DNA from 3 places in the Brevibacillus antibioticus genome. Region 2 is predicted to be linked to each of the others. Evidence: riboswitches for the same ligand, from Rfam matches in the RefSeq annotation. Region 2 holds a riboswitch; each other region holds the start of a gene.
The links. Region 2 has a riboswitch for S-adenosylmethionine ahead of metK (methionine adenosyltransferase). Riboswitches for the same ligand answer to the same signal wherever they lie in the genome.

Region 1: it holds a riboswitch for S-adenosylmethionine, as region 2 does, so the genes downstream of both, E8L90_RS27255 (sugar ABC transporter substrate-binding protein) here and metK (methionine adenosyltransferase) in region 2, are expected to answer to the same signal.
Region 3: it holds a riboswitch for S-adenosylmethionine, as region 2 does, so the genes downstream of both, mtnK (S-methyl-5-thioribose kinase) here and metK (methionine adenosyltransferase) in region 2, are expected to answer to the same signal.

What each region holds. Positions count from the first base shown of each region.
Region 1 covers NZ_SZNK01000001.1:5,678,107-5,683,131, forward strand. The annotation lists gene E8L90_RS27245 (DUF421 domain-containing protein) at 1-653, shown strand, start outside; gene E8L90_RS27250 (ATP-binding protein) at 701-1,954, opposite strand; SAM riboswitch class I at 2,157-2,276, shown strand; gene E8L90_RS27255 (sugar ABC transporter substrate-binding protein) at 2,370-3,392, shown strand; gene E8L90_RS27260 (sugar ABC transporter ATP-binding protein) at 3,486-4,976, shown strand; gene E8L90_RS27265 (ABC transporter permease) at 4,978-5,025, shown strand, end outside.
Region 2 covers NZ_SZNK01000001.1:5,395,521-5,400,545, forward strand. The annotation lists gene E8L90_RS26055 (S8 family peptidase) at 1-1,480, shown strand, start outside; SAM riboswitch class I at 1,542-1,643, shown strand; gene metK (methionine adenosyltransferase) at 1,777-2,982, shown strand; gene E8L90_RS26065 (polysaccharide deacetylase family protein) at 3,134-4,150, shown strand; gene E8L90_RS26070 (sensor histidine kinase) at 4,147-5,025, shown strand, end outside.
Region 3 covers NZ_SZNK01000001.1:5,920,431-5,925,455, forward strand. The annotation lists gene E8L90_RS28440 (sigma-70 family RNA polymerase sigma factor) at 1-374, shown strand, start outside; gene E8L90_RS28445 (anti-sigma factor) at 374-1,564, shown strand; SAM riboswitch class I at 1,661-1,806, shown strand; gene mtnK (S-methyl-5-thioribose kinase) at 1,941-3,170, shown strand; gene mtnA (S-methyl-5-thioribose-1-phosphate isomerase) at 3,167-4,207, shown strand; gene E8L90_RS28460 (GNAT family N-acetyltransferase) at 4,307-4,882, shown strand; gene E8L90_RS28465 (ABC transporter ATP-binding protein) at 5,018-5,025, shown strand, end outside.

The DNA.
Region 1 (5,025 bases), 280 kb from region 2:
TCATCACTTTATTCATGGGCAAGCGCTCGATTGGGGAGCTGCCGGTTTTTGACTTTATCATCATTATTACTTTGGGCTCAGTGGCAGGGGCTGACATTGCAGAGCCAGATGTCCGGCATATTTCGATTGCAGTAGCGATTGTGACATTGGGCATCTTGCAACGGGTCGTATCGCAGTTGTCCATTGTCTTTCGCTGGTTTGGCAGAATGGTTACATTTGAGCCGACCGTCATTTTCTACAACGGGACTTTTCACGTCAAAAACCTAAAAAAAATCCGCTATTCGCTCGATAATGTCCTCCATATGCTTCGCGAAAAAGACATTTTTGACCTGGCAGAAATTGATTTGGCCATTATCGAGGCGAACGGTCGGTTGACTGTGCTCAAAAAAGTAGAGCAGCAGTTCGTAACGAAACAGGATTTAAGCGTCCAGACTAATTCTGCGGGAATGTCGTTGCCTGTCGTTGTGGAAGGCAAGATTTATCCGGATGTGCTGTCATACCGGAAACGGGACGAGCAATGGCTTGTGCACGAATTGAAGAAAAAGGGGATCGCGTCCGAACAAGTCTTTCTCGCAACAATCAATCGCCAAAATGAATTGCAGTTCTCCTTAAAAAACGAAAAAGAACCACAAGTACCCCCGTTGCATCATTAGCGATCGAATGGAAAAAGGCACAGTCCCTCTGCAAAACCTGCAAGAAGTTACTGTGCCTTATACGGGAGCATAATGGTGAACTTGGTTCCTACTCGTGGTTTGCTTGATACTTTGACCGTTCCACCAATCGCATGAATGACATGATAGGAATACGTCAATCCAAGACCGGTCCCAGTTGTTTTCGTAGAAAAGTAAATCGTTCCGAGGCGGCTGATCTGTCCTGCATCCATGCCGACGCCGTTATCCTTGATGACCAACAGGGCTTTGTTTCGCTCGATGAGCAAGTCCAGGGAGACTTTTCCGTCCGAAATATCCGAACACGCCTCGATGGCATTTTTGATGAAATTCACCAGCACTTGCTTGAACTCGTCTGAATTGGCCTTGATCGTCACAGGTCTCTCAAAGTCTTGCAGTGTAAGCTCCACGTTATGCATATTGGCAAAGGGGAGCATCACCTCGCGGATGGCTTGCAGATGCTCGCTCACATTAATGATCTCATGCCGTTCCTTGAGCGGCTTAGAAATCGCAAGGTACTCGGTCAAAATAGCTTCTGTCCGTTGGATTTCATCGAGACTGATGCCGATGTATTGATCGACCTTTACCAAATTTTCCGGACATTCCTGTATTAATTTCAAGAACCCTTTGACTGCTGTCAGCGGATTGCGAACCTCGTGTGCGAGCGATGCAGCAACATGGCTCATCGTCTGGATTTTTTCGTTTTGCGCGTGGCGAATAAACAGCTCCTTATCCGAAACACATTTACTGAAAAGCGACATTAATAACCAGAGGCCGAAAAAGTTTTGAATAGGAATCACTATGGTGTAGTAAACGAGGTGTTGAGTTACGTACGTGGGAAAAAAGTAATAAGTAGTCCCTAAAGCAACCGTAGAAAAAATCGCACTCGTCATAAAAAGATACAGTGTTTTCCGATAACTGGCTTTGTAGTGTCGATACAAAAAGAGTGAGAAGACAAAATTGACTATAAGAATCAGCATGGCGACCCATGTTCCTTCGCCACCTAGGTAGTACCGATAAAGCAAGGCTTCAATCAGAAGGAGCAAGGCAATCTCAATTCCGCCATAAACCAGTCCGAAAAGAATGATGACATGTCGGATGTCAAAAAACATGCCAGTCGTGACACTCGGCGCGAAGGTCATCGCGAGAAACATGCAGGCTGAGCTGGTGATGACAATAAAGGAACGGCTGTAGTTCCTCATTTTGTCACGGTAATAAATGTTGAAAAACACAAACGGGATAATGGCGAAAAACAATTGAAGAATGACTTCTTTTAATAGACTCATGTAGCATCCCCATTGCAAATATTTGCTAGGCTTGTATCAATCTACGATAATTCGACAAGACACAACAAAATCCCTCTTGATGTTATAGAAGTAGCTGGAATATTTATCAAGAAAATTCTTTTGGTAAACCTAGTTGACAGATAGGTAATTGCCGGATTATATTCTGTATATACTTATACAAACGTTTCGAAAATAGAAACTACTCTTATCAAGAGAAGGCTGAGGGAATGGCCCTATGAAGCCCGGCAACCTAGCACGAGAGAATGCGTTCTTTCGAGCCAAGGTGCTAACTCCACCAGGTAGAATACCTGACAGATAAGAGGCGAGAATCTTGTCGATTTTTGTCCTCTTTTTCTGTGAAAGAGGATTTTTTGCATTTCTCGAAAGTTTCGTAAAAAAGAGGGGGAGCTTCTCAATGAAAAAGAAACTTGGTCTGATCACATCACTTGTTTTGGCAGCATCTGTTCTTGTGACGGCATGCGGCAGCGGGGCAACAACGGGAACCGGCAGCACAAGCGGCGGTGCTTCGGGAGAGAAGGCGAAGAGAATCGCACTGATCATGCGTCAAAACGTAGGGACGTTCTCCGCACAATACATCAATGGCGTGAAGACAGAGGTGGAGAAAAACGGCGGCGAGTTGACCGTATTCAATGCAGATACCGATCTGGCAAAAATGGCGTCCAACCTCGACGCGGCTGTGAACCAAAAGTTTGATGGTATTCTGATCGACCATGGTACGGCGGAAGCGTTGCAGCAGGGCACACAAAAGGCCGTGGATAAAAAAATCCCGGTTGTCCTGTTTGATACAGACATCAACATTCCGGGTGTGCCAGTTGTGGCGCAGGATGATAACAAATTGGCAGAGCTGAGCCTGGAGAAGCTGGCAGCAGATACAAATGGCAAAGGCAACATCGTAAAAATCTGGGTTGCTGGCTTTGCGCCGATGGAAAAACGCCAAGTCACGTATGAAGCTTTCCAGAAGAAATACCCAGACTTGAAAGAGATTGCTGCCTTCGGTTCTGCTACCAACAATACGGCACTCGATACACAAACGCAGATGGAAGCGATCTTGAAAAAGTATCCCAACAAAGGTGACATCACAGCAGTATGGGCGGCTTGGGATGAATTTGCCAAAGGGGCGACACGTGCTATCCAGCAAGCAGGTCGTACGGAAATCAAAGTATACGCCATCGATTTGAGCGATGAGGATCTGCAAATGATCCAGGCGGAAAACTCTCCGTGGACAGCGACGGCAGCAGTAGACCCATCCAATATCGGACGCATTCATGCCCAAACCGTGTTCCAAAAAATCAAAGGCGAGCAAGTGCCAGACAACGTGAAGCTGAATCCAGTGCTGGTGAAACAGGAAGACCTGCCGAAGGATAAAAAAGTAACGATGGGCGACTTGTCCCAATACGTAAAAGAGTGGGGCAAGTAAGAACCAAACTGGCTTTTCCCGTTGATCTGTATCCGTCAACGGGATTTTTCCTTATAGAGGTTGGAACACGCAGGTAAACAGGAGGTGTGAAACATGTCCACATTGCAGATGAAAGGGATGGCGAAGCAGTTCTCTGGGGTTCCAGCCCTGCGATCCGTCGATTTTGAGGTGCGCGCGGGAGAGGTCCACGCACTGCTCGGTGCCAATGGTGCGGGAAAGAGTACCCTGATGAAAATCCTCACGGGAGCGTATCAGGCAGATGGCGGTACGATCACCATCGATGGACAGGCCGTGTCGATTCAATCTCCGCAGGACGCCAATGCACAGGGCATTCAATGTGTATATCAGGAAGTGGACACCGCCTTGATCCCGTATTTGAGCGTTGCTGAAAACATATTGGCGGGCCAGCTCGTCCAGGCGAAAACCAAGGGACTGATCAACTGGCAGAGCTTGTACAACCAATCAGAGCAGATTTTAAAAAACCTCGGCTTCTCCATTCCGGTGAGGATGCTCGTCGAAGAATGTACGCTGTCGGAAAAGCAATTGATTTTGATTGCACGCGCTACCGTTCAAAAGGCGAAGTACGTCATTTTCGATGAACCGACAGCACCGTTGAGCACGAAGGAGAGCGAGCGGCTGTTTCAAATCATTGCACAGTTGAAAAAAGCCGGAGTCGGGATCATTTATATCTCCCACAGGTTGCCGGAAATCTTTGAAATCTGTGATCGGATCACCATTATGCGCGATGGACAGCATGTCGTGACCACAGAGACGGCGGCTACGAATATGGATGAAGTGATCGCGAACATGCTGGGCAAAAGCTTCGACGAGGAGTTCCCGAAGCTTGCAGTGCCGATTGGCGAAACGATTTTTGAGGCGTCAGGTGTGGCGGGCGGCAAAGTACAAGGAGTCGACTTGCGGGTTCGCACGGGAGAGATCGTGGGCGTCGTCGGTCTGGTTGGGGCAGGGAAGACTGAGCTCGCCCGATTGCTCTTCGGTGCGGACGAGGCAAAGGCTGGAGCCGTTCGACTGCATGGAACACGTGTCCAGCTGCGCTCGCCAAAGGACGCCGTCGATGCAGGAATCGTACTCGTCCCGGAGGAAAGGCGCAAAGAAGGCATTTTCGTAGAGGAGTCCGTGCAGAACAACCTGTCTGTCGCCTCGTTGAAAAAGAAGTCCTGGCTCGGTTTTATCAAAAGAGGGGCGGAAGCAGCTAACGCAAGAGAGCTCGTGCAGCGCCTTGGTGTAAAGACAGCCGATATCAAGCAGCTTGTCGGTTTTCTCAGCGGCGGAAACCAGCAAAAAGTCGCTATCGGCAAATGGCTGGATACAAATGCTCACCTCTTTATGTTTGACGAGCCGACAAAAGGGGTGGATATCGGGGCGAAAAGCGATATTTACCGCCTGATTGGAAATCTTGCTGAGCAGAAAAAGGGTGTCCTGTATTTCTCCTGTGAGTTTCAGGAAGTCATCGGAATCGCAGACCGGATTCTCGTCATGTTCGAGGGCAAGATCGTGAAGGAATTGAGTCGCGAGGAAGCAACACAAGAGCTGATTATGTACTACGCAAGCGGAGGTGAGTAACATGGCAGATAAAAAGTTTAGCTTATTTGATTTTGTTTACAAATACGGA
Region 2 (5,025 bases):
AACTTCAGGTATTTCTTCAGCGATGGCAGCTACCTTTTACCCAGAGAATCGTCAGCCGATTACGCAGTACATCGGGAATGGGGATACGATAACGGTTCCGGTCAAGGCAGGAAGAATGAATATCCGTTTAATGCGTAACGGAGGGGTCAACAACTCTTTTACCTATGTGCTGACGAGTAAGTTTACCATCAATCCAGACCGTAACGAACCGAATGATACGCAAGAGACGGCAAGGCCGCTCGTAGGTAACGAAATCAGTGTAACAGGCAATTTTCACGATGAAGGGGATCAGGATTGGTTTTCCTACTATGTTCGTGAATACGGGCATTTGGATGTCTCCGTTAGTCCTGATAACAAGCGTGTCGATCTATTGCTGAGTATCGGTAAACAAGAGCTCGGAAAAAAGGTGGTTGTCTGGGACCCTATCTACGATAACGGAAATATAGACAATCCGACAGAGCGCGTCCAAAAAGAAGTGTCACCAGGCAAGTATTACATCCGTGTGAGTGAGTACAATCGCAATGCGGTGAATGGCGAATATCAGCTGGATCTAGGATACACGCCGGTAAAGAAAGATTTTAATGAGCCAAATGACACCTATCAAAAAGCGTCTCCGTTAAGCGGTGGGACAATGATGTCAGGCACGATACCGATAGCTACTGATTCCGACTGGTTCCAATTTACTGTGAATAATGAATCGTATGTGACGTTCCGAGCGCCGTACATTCCTGTCGATAGCGGCTTTCGTTTCGCGCTCTACAGAGATCAAAACATGGACTATGCGCTTGCTTCGACGAATGAGGTAGCGGAGCTGTCAAAGCAAGGGAACGATATTATCGGTTTGCGTTTGCAACCAGGAAAATATTATGTACGTCTTAATAGTGGTACTGCGTTCAAATATGAATCGTACCGGCTCACGGTGACGCAGCAGAAATTGATAGCGGGCTATCGCGATATTTCGAACCACTGGGCGCGCCAAGAGATCGTCAGACTTAGCTCTCGCGGTATTGTGAATGGATTTGATGACGCGTCGTTCAAACCGAATCAGGCAGTGACTCGTGCAGAGTTTGCGACGATGTTGCTTAAATCGATGCGTGCGACCGGATCTAAGGTAGCGCCTACCTACACTGGGAAGACGACCTTCCGGGATATGCAAAAGCGGCACTGGGCGTATCACAATCTAGGTGTAGCCTATCAATTGGGAATTTTGCAAGGGTACCCGAAGAATGAAATGAAGCCGGATCAGCCGATATCGCGCGCAGAGATGGCGGTAATGATCGCACGGGCACGTGATGTTTTGATGTATAACCGTGGTAGCTCAAATTATCAGGATGTGCCAACGAGTCATTGGGCTTCTCCTGCTATTGAGGCTTTGACATCTAGAAAGTGGCTCAGTGGCTATGGTTCTTCCTTTAAACCAAATGGAAGGGCAACTCGCGCCGAGGTAGTGGTGGTACTTTCCAAAGCGTATCAACTATAAGTAAAATTTTTCCTATTGACATCTCTGAAAAAAACAATTATTCTATTATCCGTAATGGATACTCTTATCCAGAGCAGGCGGAGGGACTGGCCCTATGAAGCCCGGCAACCGATCTTGAGCGGTGCTAACCAGCAGAACGGATATCTGTTCTGGCCGATAAGAGGATGAAGGAAGCAAAAAACGCTCAAACCTTTTCCTCCTAAAAAACGGAAAAGGTTTTTTATTTGCGTTTACGTAGATAAAATCCTGACTCGGCTACCACACTATTTGTATGAGGTCAAAGGAGGTATTTTCTCATGGCTTTGCAAAAAGGTCGTCGTCTGTTTACATCCGAATCTGTAACCGAAGGACATCCGGATAAAATTTGTGACCAAATTTCCGACTCCATCTTGGATGCGATCCTGTCCAAAGATCCAAACGCTCGCGTAGCTTGCGAAACTTCCGTAACTACTGGTCTGGTTCTCGTAGCAGGTGAAATCACTACAAACACTTATGTGGATATCCAAAAGCTCGTTCGTGAAACCATTCGTGAAATCGGTTATGACCGTGCGAAATTCGGTTTTGACGCTGACACTTGCGGTGTTATTACTGCAATTGGCGAGCAGTCCGCTGACATTGCACTTGGTGTAGACCAAGCATTAGAAGCACGCGAAGGCAAAATGACTGACGCTGAGATCGAAGCAATTGGTGCTGGTGACCAAGGTTTGATGTTTGGTTTTGCTTGCAATGAAACACCTGAGCTGATGCCACTGCCGATCAGCATGTCTCACCAGTTGGCTCGTCGTTTGACTGAAGTACGTAAAAACGGAACACTTGCTTACCTCCGTCCTGACGGAAAAACACAAGTAACGGTTGAGTACGATGGCGACAAACCAGTTCGTATTGATACAATTGTTATTTCTACGCAACATGCTCCTGAAACAACATTGGAGCAAATCAAGCAAGATCTGGTTGAACACGTAATCAAACCAGTTGTTCCAGCTGAACTGTTGGACGCTGAAACCAAATACTTCATCAACCCAACTGGCCGTTTCGTAATTGGCGGACCACAAGGGGATGCTGGCTTGACTGGCCGCAAAATCATCGTAGATACTTACGGCGGTTATGCTCGTCATGGCGGCGGTGCGTTCTCCGGTAAAGATCCAACTAAAGTTGACCGTTCCGGTGCTTACGCAGCTCGTTATGTAGCGAAAAACATCGTGGCTGCTGGTCTCGCAGACAAATGCGAAGTGCAAGTTGCTTACGCAATTGGTGTAGCACAACCAGTTTCTATCGCGGTAGATACATTCGGTACAGGTACCGTTTCCGAAGAAGATCTAGTGAAATTGGTTCGCAAACACTTTGACCTGCGTCCTGCTGGTATCATCAAGCAGCTCGACCTGCGTCGTCCTATCTACAAACAAACAGCTGCATATGGCCACTTCGGACGCAATGACCTGAATGTTCCTTGGGAGCAAACAGACAAGGCAGAAATCCTGAAGCAAGAGGCTGCTCAACTCTAATATTCATGAACGACATAAAAAGAGCCTGGTGTTGCTACTGGGCTCTTTTTCGTTTTAGGAGCAGAGTCATCCAATTATTGGATCAATTGTTGCACAGGAATTTGTAGGACTATGTCGAATCTCCTAGTGAGGAAGTAGAGGAGGGGTTTTTTTGCCGAAGAGAAGGCTCTTCCTGATCGTGTTTCTTACTTTTTTGTTTTTTGTAGTGGCTATTGGGTTGTTAGGCGAATCTTTTCTGGAAAAAAAGAATAAACAAGAAGTGCAACCTTTTCCCCAAGTGGATACGTCTATAAGCATAAGTGAGACAAAAAATGCTGAGCCAAACGTCACAACAACGGAAGAAGCAACGGTTCAAACGAAAAAGTGGTATACCAATCAGGTTGTTGTTTTGACGTACCATCATGTCACCGATCAATCGAATCAGCGGTATGTCATAGCTCCTGATCAATTTGACCGACACATGAAATTTTTGCATGATAACGACCTGAATCCGATTTCGTTGGAGGAGTTCCAGCGATTTATGGAGACGGGTACCTTACCGACTGAGAATGCTGTTTTGATTACGTTTGACGATGGGTATGAGAGCTACTACAAAGAAGCATTTCCGATCTTACGTACATACGGCTACCCTTCAGTGAACTTCGCGATTGCGGGGCGCTTAAGAGATGTAGCTGACCGAAAACGGGAGAATATGACGCCACCACTTACGCGTCAACAAGTTAACGAAATGATTCGTTCGGGACTGGTTAAGATCGGGTCCCATACGTACAGTTTGCATGAAGAAGAAGAACGAAATGAGTGGGGCGATCTTGGCCCAGAAACAGCGCCAGTCTATCTGAAGGACTTGCAGCGTTTAGAGGACGAGAAAGAGTACAGGGACCGCCTCTATGTGGATTTCAGTATATCTCGCGTGAGCTTAAGTGAATGGATGAAGCAAGAGATCGACGTCATCTCGTTGCCATTTGGTTACACAAGTCCAATCGTACTGGATACAGCTCGTCAAGCTGGCTACCACTATGTGTTTACATCCAATCGTGGATTCGTAAAACAGGGAACAGATCCGTTTGCCATTCCACGCAATGACGTGGGTCTGCGAAATGTAGAAGAAGAGCACCTCCAACAGTTGTTCACGAAGGCTAAAAATGAGTTTGAAGGAGAGCAATCATGAACAAAGCGATAGACATCAGCGTGCTGGACGGGGTGATCAAGCGGACGATTGAAACCGTAGAAACGAGTAAAACCCAAATATTTGATATAGCTGAAAACGCCAGACAGCATGGCAATTCATTGAAGTTTGATTTACATGAGCTTCGACAAGAAATTTCCAAGGTGATTCAAAAAGTCGATGCGCTTGAACTCGCGTATCGTAAATCGCGTAACAAGCTCGTGTTGGTCAGTCGTAATTTTCATATGTACACGGAGGAAGACATTCGGGTTGCATATGAAGAGGCGAGCCGTATTCAGGTAGAACTGTCTATTTACCGCGAGCGGGAAAATAATTTGAAGCGCAGAAGAAATGATTTGGAGCGTCAACTGCGTACCTTGGAAGAAACTATCGTCCGTGCAGAGAAGCTGGTTTCTCAAATGGGCGTCGTGCTTGGCTATTTAACGGGTGACTTAAGTAAGATAGGCGAGGCGCTGGAATCGGCTAAGCAGCATCAGTTGATGGGCCTAAAGGTAATCCAGGCTCAGGAAGAAGAGCGTAAGCGTGTCGCGCGCGAGATTCACGACGGTCCAGCTCAATCGATGGCGAATGTCGTGCTGCGTTCGGAAATTGTAGAACGCATGTTGAAGAACGAACGCATTTTGGAAGCGCAAATGGAACTTCACGAGCTGAAGGAAATGGTACGCTTGAGCTTGGCAGATGTTCGACGTATTATTTTTGATTTGCGTCCAATGGCATTAGATGACTTAGGGCTAGTACCTACCTTGCAAAAATATATTCGAACATGCGAAGAGCGTATTCAGTCTTCCATCGATCTGGTAGTATTCGGTGTGGAGCCTCCTTTGCGCAGTTCGGTAAAGGCTGCGATCTTCCGTTTG
Region 3 (5,025 bases), 520 kb from region 2:
CCTACTCTTCCTTGGATGACTACCGTGGGGAAAAAGTACGACCTTGGCTGTTCAAGGTGGCCTATCACGCTTTCGTAGACGGTTATCGCAGGAAGACGAAACACCGGTTTGCGTTTGTGGAAGTCCTGCCAGAGCGACGTGATCATGCAGCGGTTGATCCGGCAGAGCATGTCGTAAACAAGGAGCTGTGGGAAGTGGCCCATGACTATTTGGAGAGACTTCCAGAAAAGCAGAGACAGGTCATTTTGTTGTCTGCCATGCAGTTTTCCTACGCGGAAATGGCAGAGGTACTCGGGATCGAGCTGGCAGACGTCAAGCGTTCCTTGTTTCGGGGGAGACAAAAGATGCGGCAGTTGTGGAGGGAGGAAAGCTGATGATGAACAAGGATGAGAATCATCGCGAGCAAAGGCTGCTTGCTTATTTGCGTGGGGAAATGGCGGAAGAAGATTCGAAACAATTCGAGGAGGAAATAGCCGCTGACGAGGAATACGCACAGCGGTTGGAGAGGCTTTTGCTGGGGGAAGAAACGGGAGAGGACAACGCGAAGATAAAACAGCCTGAAACGCTGTCGGCTGAAAAACAGCGCGCGATTGTTCGCCGGGGGAAATGGAAAAATCGGTTGAGCAACGCTGGATTCACCATAGTGCTTCCCTTTTTGACCGGAGTTGTGTTGCTGATTCTGAATGGCTGGGTAGGGTCGCTGATGCATGAGGATCTGTTCCGCGTTGCGAAGTCGATGGTCAATTTTACTCAACCCGGTGTTAGTGTAGGCGGGAGTGGCTCGCAGGTGGGATTGCTATACGGCAATATCAGCATGGAGCTTCGCGAGAGAGTCGGGTCGGAAGAAAAGAACGCTGGCCGCTTTGAAAGTACAAATGTGTTGTGGAACGTAAATGCCGGGCCGAAATGGACGAATGGAGTCAGGGAGCAAAAGCTGTATTTCCGTTATCCGACTGAGGGAGAAAAGGAGGGTACGATGTTTCTCACTTCACCTGCCTGGACAACGATGGAAAAGCTACCTGAGGGGACCGTTTCTCAGCTCGCGATTTCCTTCGATCACTTCCTGACGTATGAGGAGTACTATGAACTGGTTTCCCGCCATGTTACCTCTTCGGGACAAGATACGGTTTGGTTTGCGGTAGACACAGGGGTGGAGCGCAAGCAAGCAGAAGGTGAGGGGGGCAAACGGTTTCTCGGTCCCGGGTACGTATGGGGGTTTGCTCAGCATGAACTGGATTACGGAAGTGCACCCATTCAGGTAAATGGGGAAGAAGACAGAAGAATGGCTGCCTATTTGGAGGAGATGAAGTACTTATCTGAGCAGGAAGATCTGGCTAGCGATATCGGCAGATCCTTGCTATTTCGTAGGGATCTACAGATAGCGGAGCGATATAGCTATATGCAGGAAAAGGGAGTACGCATCTACGGCGCCGTCCTCACCGGACCTACGAAAGAACTGCTGAAGCTCAAGGCCGAAAAGTCGATAACAGCGGCGTTATTAGGCAAGGTAGACTGGTGGAATTGGGAGAGACCTGCGGCATCGGGAACACATTATACCTACTAGTAGCACGGTGCGAATTTTTGCACAAAAGAGTGTTGACATCGTGGAATCGTTGGTTGTATGATTCAAACTAAATCAAAAACCGAATACGTTTTGGATACCTTATCCAGAGAAGGTGGAGGGACTGGCCCGATGATACCCGGCAACCGACATGACGCCATTCAGACGCGGGAAAGCGACTGATTGACAGGCGACATGCACGGTGCTAATTCCTGCAGAAACAAAAGTGGTCTGGAAGATAAGGGGGACATCAACACGGTTCTTACACGTGACGACAGCGACCTCTTTTCTTCGGGAAAAGAGGTCTTTTTATTGCTCCAGGACACAAACAAAACAGGTAGAGATAGAGAAAAAATACGTAGAGGGGAGTTTTGGAATCATGGCATATCGTGCATTGACTGAACAGGAAGCAGTGGAGTACGTAAAAGGAATACCGGGTCTTTTTAGCGAAGGAGCAGAGTTGACCAGTCGCGAAATCGGGGATGGGAACCTCAATCTGGTTTTTGACATTCAGGAGCCAGCAACCGGTAAGAGCGTCATTGTCAAGCAAGCACTGCCTTTTGCCCGCGTCGTGGGAGAATCTTGGCCGCTTACGATTGATCGTGCACGTATCGAGAGCGAGGCACTCCGCATTCAGCACAAATACGTTCCAGACCTGGTGCCACAGGTGTATCATTTCGATGGGGAACTTGCGTTGACCGTTATGGAAAACGTCGGGGACCACATCATCATGCGCAAAGGTCTGATCGAAGGAAAACGATACCCGCTATTCGCGAAGCAAATTGGCCGTTTTCTCGCGCAAACCTTGTTTTTTACATCCGATCTGGGCGCGCATCCGTACGATAAAAAATCGCTAGTCGGAACATTCATAAATCCAGAATTGTGCAAAATAACAGAAGACCTCGTCTTTACCGATCCGTATGAAAATGCGCCTACCAACGACTTCAACCCGTTGATCCGCCGTGAAGTCGAGGCGATCTGGAACAACAGGCCGCTGAAGCTGGAAATCGCCAAGCTGAAATACGATTTCCTTACACGCTCGGAAGCGCTCCTTCATGGTGACTTGCATACTGGAAGTATTTTCATCACGGAAACCAGCCTGAAAGCAATCGATCCGGAGTTCGCTTACTACGGTCCGATCGGTTTTGACATTGGGGCGGTCATTGCCAATCTGCTGCTCAACTACGCAGGACAGCACGGTTTGCAAAAAGATCAAGGAGAACGGGAAACGTACCGCGAATACTTACTGGAAACGGTCGAGGATGTCTGGAATGAATTCGTTTCGCAATTCGTTCAGCTCTGGCATAAGCAAGCCAAAGAGCGTAGCGCCCATGTCGAAGGACTATGGCAAGGCTACGTGAAGCGCTTGATTCAGGATACAGCAGGCTATGCCGGATGCAAAATCCTGCGTCGTGTCATCGGCTTGGCAGGTGTAGCGGACCTGAATGCCATTGAAGACGACCAGACTCGCGCAGAAGCAGAGCGTCTGGCTCTCTCGATTGGAGAGGCGCTGATTCTTGGTCGCGGCGGCATCGACGAATCGACAGATATTACGGACATCGTACGCACTGTGACCGAACGTTACTATCAGGAGGCTACGACAGTATGACAACCAGCACCCAATTGGCACCCGTTACATGGGAGAATGACGCATTGGTCTTGCTTGACCAGACGCGTCTGCCAGTAGAAACGATCTATTTGAACTTGACCACCTCCGAGCAAGTATGGGGTTCCATCCGACGCTTGGAAGTACGTGGCGCACCAGCGATTGGCATGGCGGCGGCTTACGGGCTCTACCTGGGCATTCGTGGCAGTGAAGCGAGTAACTACGATGAGTTTTGGCAGGAACTGAACCAGCAGGCAGACTACCTGGGCTCTTCCCGTCCGACAGCGGTGAATCTGTTCTGGGCGTTGGATCGTATCAAGGCTCGTGTTGAAAAAGAAAGCGGTGCGTCGATTGCCAATTTGAAGGCGGCAGTGCTCGATGAAGCACTGGCGATACAAAAGGAAGACGCTGAAGTATGCCGGACCATCGGAGAGCATTTGCTCACTCTGTTGCATGACGGTATGGGAATTCTCACGCACTGTAATCCAGGGGCATTGGCTACAGCAGCGTACGGTACGGCTACCGCTCCCTTTTATTTGGCAAAGGAACGCGGCTGGAACCTGAAGGTGTACGCGGACGAAACTCGTCCTGTCCTGCAAGGTGCTCGTCTTACTGCATTCGAATTGCAGCAAGCAGGAATTGATGTCACGCTGATCTGCGACAACATGGCGGCGATGGTCATGTCCCAAGGGAAAGTAGAGGCTGTCATCGTGGGTACAGACCGCGTAGCGGCGAATGGCGATGTCGCCAACAAAATCGGCACGTATGGGGTAGCGGTATTGGCAAAAGCTCACGGCATTCCTTTTTACGTGGCAGCTCCCTTGTCCTCCGTCGATCTGGAGACACCGACAGGCGCAGATATTCCGATTGAAGAGCGTCCAGCTGAGGAAATTACCCACGGCTTGGGCAAACAGGTAGCTCCAGACGATATCAAGGTGTACAATCCTGCGTTCGATGTAACGCCTGCGAAGTACATTACTGCGATCGTTACGGAGACAGGCATTTTCAAGCCGGAAGAGATCGGCAACAGCAAAAAATAAAAGAATCGTTTATAAGCGTTCGCCCTGTTGTTGCAGGCGGGCGCTTTTTGCTCATTTTGGTGTTTTCCAGTAAAATATCCAATAAAAGGGGAGATTCGTATGCAAACGATTCAACGGATAGCCATCAATGAAGATACGTACTTGAAACAATTAGAATTAGCCGATGCTGAGGAGTTATTTTTGCTTACGGATTCAAACCGCAAGAATCTTATGGAGTGGCTGCCATGGCTGAATTATACGAAGAAGGTAGAGGATTCTCGCCAATTCATCCAAGCGACGATCCAGCAGTACAACGATAATCGCGGCATCAACTACGGCATTTGGTACCAAGGGCGTCTGGCTGGAACAGTCGGCGTACATACGGTGGATTGGATCAATAAAAAAACGTCCATCGGCTATTGGCTGGGTGCGCAATTTCAGGGCAAGGGCCTGATGACAGAAGCAGTGGCGACGTACTTGGACGTGTTGATCTTCGGGTCATGGGATTTGGAAAAAGTAACGATTCAGGCTGCTACGGAAAACGACAAGAGCAGATCGATCCCGGAACGATTAGGGTTTCAACTGGAAGGGATACTGCGCCGGAATGAATTCCTTTATGATCATTACGTGGATCATGCCACTTACAGCCTGCTAAAAGAGGAATGGCTTGACTGGAAAACCGATAAAAAATCGTAGGTTGAACTGTATGCTTTGATTGACAATGAAAATTCTGTAAATTACGATGGTGAAGACAGATCAAGAGGGCTGCGCGTGATTCGCAAGCCCTTTTTTAGTCGTGCTGTTAGCTTTGAATAAATAGAGGTGATTTAGATGCAGAC